Regions from separate parts of the Sporosarcina sp. G11-34 genome, predicted to be linked through region 2. Evidence: riboswitches for the same ligand, from Rfam matches in the RefSeq annotation. Region 2 holds a riboswitch; the other holds the start of a gene.
The links. A riboswitch is a leader RNA that binds a small molecule or an ion and turns the genes downstream of it on or off. The one in region 2 is predicted to bind S-adenosylmethionine.

Region 1: another riboswitch for S-adenosylmethionine. It lies ahead of KSU66_RS00155 (aliphatic sulfonate ABC transporter substrate-binding protein); the one in region 2 lies ahead of KSU66_RS05190 (methionine ABC transporter ATP-binding protein).

The regions. Positions count from the first base shown of each region.
Region 1 is NZ_JAHNZW010000001.1:31,031-33,495, reverse strand. It holds gene KSU66_RS00165 (FAD-dependent oxidoreductase) at 1-168, shown strand, start outside; gene KSU66_RS00160 (DUF6241 domain-containing protein) at 234-770, opposite strand; SAM riboswitch class I at 993-1,106, shown strand; gene KSU66_RS00155 (aliphatic sulfonate ABC transporter substrate-binding protein) at 1,271-2,260, shown strand; gene KSU66_RS00150 (ABC transporter permease) at 2,273-2,465, shown strand, end outside.
Region 2 is NZ_JAHNZW010000003.1:198,836-201,300, forward strand. It holds gene KSU66_RS05185 (pyridoxal phosphate-dependent aminotransferase) at 1-755, opposite strand, end outside; SAM riboswitch class I at 936-1,047, shown strand; gene KSU66_RS05190 (methionine ABC transporter ATP-binding protein) at 1,118-2,131, shown strand; gene KSU66_RS05195 (methionine ABC transporter permease) at 2,121-2,465, shown strand, end outside.

The DNA.
Region 1 (2,465 bases), on a different contig from region 2:
GGTTGTGAGGTTGAATGGAATAACGGTGATCGTACTTGGGACTGTCCGTGTCACGGTTCTAGATTCAAACACACGGGTGAGGTGATTGAAGGCCCAGCCGAAAAACCACTTCAGAAGTATGACTACAAGATGATTGATAATTTAACATCAGATGACTCTGGTTATTAACGTCTAAAAATCAACAGCAGTGAACTTCTACTGCTGTTTTTTTGATGTTTAGTTAAAGCCAATTATTATTGATTATGCATCCAATCTTCAACAACCTCTTCACCAAAATTGTGAATAATAAACCATCTTTCTTCTTCTGGTGTCATAATACCTTGTGCCTTTCCGATTGATCCACCTTGAAGTGTCCAAATGATATTATGATCATTATCTACACTTGTAAAATCCCCATTTATCCATCGTTTAGTAATTTTTAACAGTTCATTTTTATTAGGATAGTTGCTTAGTTCAATAATTTCATGAACAGTAACTATATTTTCTTGAGTCATAAGTAGAGCCCCCCATTTATCATTGGCTATAATTTTCTGGTGGGTCATCTTATGCATGACGGCTATTACCTCATCTTGAGATGAGCTGCTATTAATATCAAGGGTGGGAAGAGCACCTGGTACTTCTTTAGACTGAGGAGACTTACCCGCGGCAATTTCTTCAGCACTTGCAGTGGTGATTTCTTCTTCTTTATTTTTATTTAATAGCCATTGACTACCAAAGACAATGGCTACCAAACAGGCAATAGCTAGTAAAGATAGTACAACTTTTTTCATAATTATTAAACACCTCCTATCCCATATTCTAGTATAACTTATTTAAGTAATTATGTTTGGTAGATTCATTCATTGCTATCAAATATTTAATTTCTATATTAAGGAAAAATAAAAGAATAGGCCTAATTATCAGAAGGTGTTGACAATTAAACCTGGTGTGTTGTATGATAACTGCTAATCAATAATATTACTAGTAACTAGCACATTTAAAATTAAATAATACTCTTATCAAGAGCGGCGGAGGGGATAGGCCCAATGAAGCCCGGCAACCAACAGGTATTTATATCTGAAAAGGTGCTACATCCTACAGATTCGATTGAATCTGGAAGATAAGAGGAGGAATCTTTAAGCCCTCTTCTTATTAGAAGGGGGCTTTTTATCGTTCTCTTTTATGTTAGCGGGTAATCCTCATATTTATAAACCTAGTATTCTTATAGGTTAAGTATATTTTTATTGTGGAAGCTGTTTAGAAATACAAAACAATTAAAGGGGAGATTACAATGAAGAAAATTATTGCATTTATTCTAGTAGCGGTTGGTGCGTCATTAATCCTCACAGGTTGTTCATCAGCAAAAGGGGAAGAAAAGAAAAAGCTTGAAAAAGTTGTATTGGATTATGCGTACTATTCACCAACTAGTTTGGCGCTTAAGGAATTTGGATGGGCAGAAGAGGTATTTGCAAGTGAAGGAATTGAAGTTGAATGGGTTCTTAGCCAAGGAAGTAATAAGGCACTAGAATTTTTAAACTCTAAAAGTGTTGATTTTGGATCTACGGCAGGTGCCGCAGCATTGATTGCCAAATCGAATGGTTCACCAATAGAGTCAGTTTATATTTATTCGAAACCTGAATGGACTGCACTTGTAACGACCGAAGATTCTTCGATAAAAACAGTGGAAGATTTGAAAGGAAAGAAAGTTGCTGCAACTTTAGGTACAGACCCTTATATTTTCCTTCTCCGTTCTTTACAAGAAGTGGGACTGTCATCAAAGGATGTAGAAATAGTTAACTTACAGCATTCAGACGGGGCGAACGCACTTCTAACGGGTCAGGTAGATGCATGGGCAGGCCTTGATCCACATATGGCTAGTGCTGAAGTTGATTCCGGAGCGAATTTATTTTACCGAGATCATGACAAAAATACTTATGGAACACTAAATGTACGAACAGATTTTGCTGAGGAGCATCCGGATATTGTTGAAAAAGTAATCGAAGTGTATGAGAAATCGCGAATATGGGTTGAAGAAAATCCTTCTGAAGCAGCAGAAATACTGGCTAGAGAATCAGGTATGAAATTGGAAGTCGCTGAAAAAAGTATTGAGCGAAATGATTTTTCCGATCCTTTGCCTGGTGAAAAACAAATTCAAGCATTAGAAGAAGCAGGTGCTGTATTGGTTTCTGAAAAAGTAATAACAAAAGATGTAAATATTGAAAAAGTAGTAAGTGAATTAATAAATGAAGAATTTGCGGAAAAGGTCTTAAATTCAAAATAGGAGGGTTGCCGTATGACAGTCAATACTGAAGCGAAGGATTTTTTGAAAGTGAAAGCCAAAAAGTCGATTAAAGTTAAGGTGAGTGCAAAAAAGATTCGGGGATACACACTAGGTTGGCTATTGCCAATAATTCTATTAGTCGTATGGGAAGCAACTGCTCGCTTAAATTTAATTGATACGTATGTATTTCCCGCTCCTACAACTA
Region 2 (2,465 bases):
CCGACAGCGAAACCGACTCGCCATCCAGCCATATTATACGTTTTTGACAATGTGTACATTTCAATACCAACATCTTTTGCACCTTCAGCTTGTAGAAAACTAACCGGTTTCTTACCATCAAACCCAATGCCGCCGTAAGCAAAATCATGCATGACAGCAATATCGTTAGCTTTCGCAAATGCGATGGTTTCTTCGAAAAAAGGAACCGTGGCAGTTGCACTTGTTGGGTTGTTTGGATAATTCAAGTACATCAATTTCGCATTTTTTTTCTGTTCATCAGTCAAAAGATTATAGTCGGGGAGAAAATCATTTTCCGCAAGTAAGGGCATTGTATCGTATGTGATATTCGCCAAACTGACCGCCGATAAATAATCAGGATACCCTGGGTCTGGAAGCAATAGTAATTCCCCTTCATTCATAAGGGCAAGAGGTAGTTCTACCAATCCAGGTTTGGTGCCAAATAGGACAGCGACTTCTGTTTTAGGATCGATATCGACATTGTATTCACGTTTATAAAAATCTGCGGCGGCTTGTTTGAATTCCATAATTCCTCTAAATGGGGAGTACCCGTGTGTCGCTGGGTCTTCTACGGCTTCCTGTAGAGCTTTTACAATATGTGGCGGCGTAGGTTGGTCTGGATTTCCGCGACCTAAGTTAATAACATCTCGCCCCTCCGCAACGGCTTTTTCAGCTTTGTGAGTGAGCGATGTAAAAAAGTGTGGAGGAAAATTTTTTAATCGATTTGAAAATTCCATTTGATGACCTCATTTTCGAATTAGTTGCATATCTCTAATAAATCTTATAGTCATTTGCTTTATTTGTCTACTCGAAGTACAAGAATAGTAGTCATTTGAGAAAAGTTAATTATCGACAAGGGTTGACAGCGTTCTTGTTTCGTATTATGATTCATTGTATACGTTTACAACTTCATATGGAACTTATCGTGAGAGACTGAGGGATTAGGCCCTATGACGTCCGGCAACCCCATGTCAAATACATGGAAGGTGCCAATTCCTACAGAGTGTATGCCATTCTGAAAGATAAGCTGAAATTATTTGCTCAGTGCTTCTTTCATCATGAAAGAAGTGCTTTTTATTTGTAGAAAGAAGGGAATTTCATGATTCAAATAAAAGGTGTATCAAAAATATATAACACAAAAGAAAGAGTCGTAAAAGGTGTAGATAACGTAACCCTTACTATTAATAGAGGGGAAGTTTTCGGAATCGTCGGTTACTCAGGTGCCGGAAAAAGTTCGCTCATCCGGTGTTTGAATTTATTGGAGAAACCAACGAGCGGGACAATCTTAATAGACGATGTGAACTTGATGGAATTACGGGGGGAAAGCTTGCGACGTGCCCGTTTAAAAATTGGAATGATTTTTCAGCACTTTTATTTAATTAGTCAAAAGACAGTTTATGAAAATATCGCTTTTGCATTACGTGCGGCAAAAACACCCGCGAATAAGATTAGCGAACGCGTGGAAGAACTACTTGAAATGGTAGGTCTATCTGATAAAAAGGACGTGTACCCGGCACAACTAAGTGGAGGGCAGAAGCAGCGAGTTGGTATTGCACGTGCACTTGCTAATGATCCATCCGTTTTACTTTGTGATGAGGCCACATCGGCATTAGATCCAAATACAACGTTATCTATTTTGCGCTTGCTTAAAAAAATTAATCGGGAGTTAAAAATTACAATCGTTCTTATTACACATGAGATGAACGTAGTAAAAGAGATTTGTGATCGAATGGCGATTATGCAAGATGGAAAAGTGGTTGAGGAAGGATCTGTATATAATATATTTTCAGATCCGCAAACAGAGTTAACGAAGGAATTCATTAGTAGCGTTGTATCATTCGATGTGCCACCTGCCATTTTAGAAAAATGTACAGGCCGCCTTGTTAAAATCATGTTTAAAGGAAACATTGCCGGTGAAGGAATTATTTCTGATACCGTGCAAAAATTTGATGTCCAAGGGAATTTCCTACATGGTTCCATTGAATATATTCAGGAAAATCCACTTGGCATTTTCTTAATGGAACTAAAAGGGGACGAGCATGAAGTGGATCAGGCTCTTGCGTATATGTCATCCCGAGCCGCACAAGTGGAGGTGATTGAGCATGGGAATTGAATTTCAACGCATCGTGGAACTACTACCTGAAATAACGAAAGCATTTGGCGAAACGATTTATATGATTGGAATTGCATTTGGAGTGGCGTTACTTATTGGGTTGCCACTTGGACTTCTACTTTTCGTCACGGAAAAAGATTTGTTTTTGGAAAATGTCTTCATCAAATCCGTTTTGGGCTTTATCATCAACGTCGTTCGTTCGATTCCATTTATTATCTTACTCGTGGCAATTACACCGCTGACAACGTTTATTGTTGGGGATGCTTATGGTCCGACAGCGGCAAGTGTTTCGTTATCCGCGGCAGCGATTCCATTCTTTGCAAGGATTGTAGAA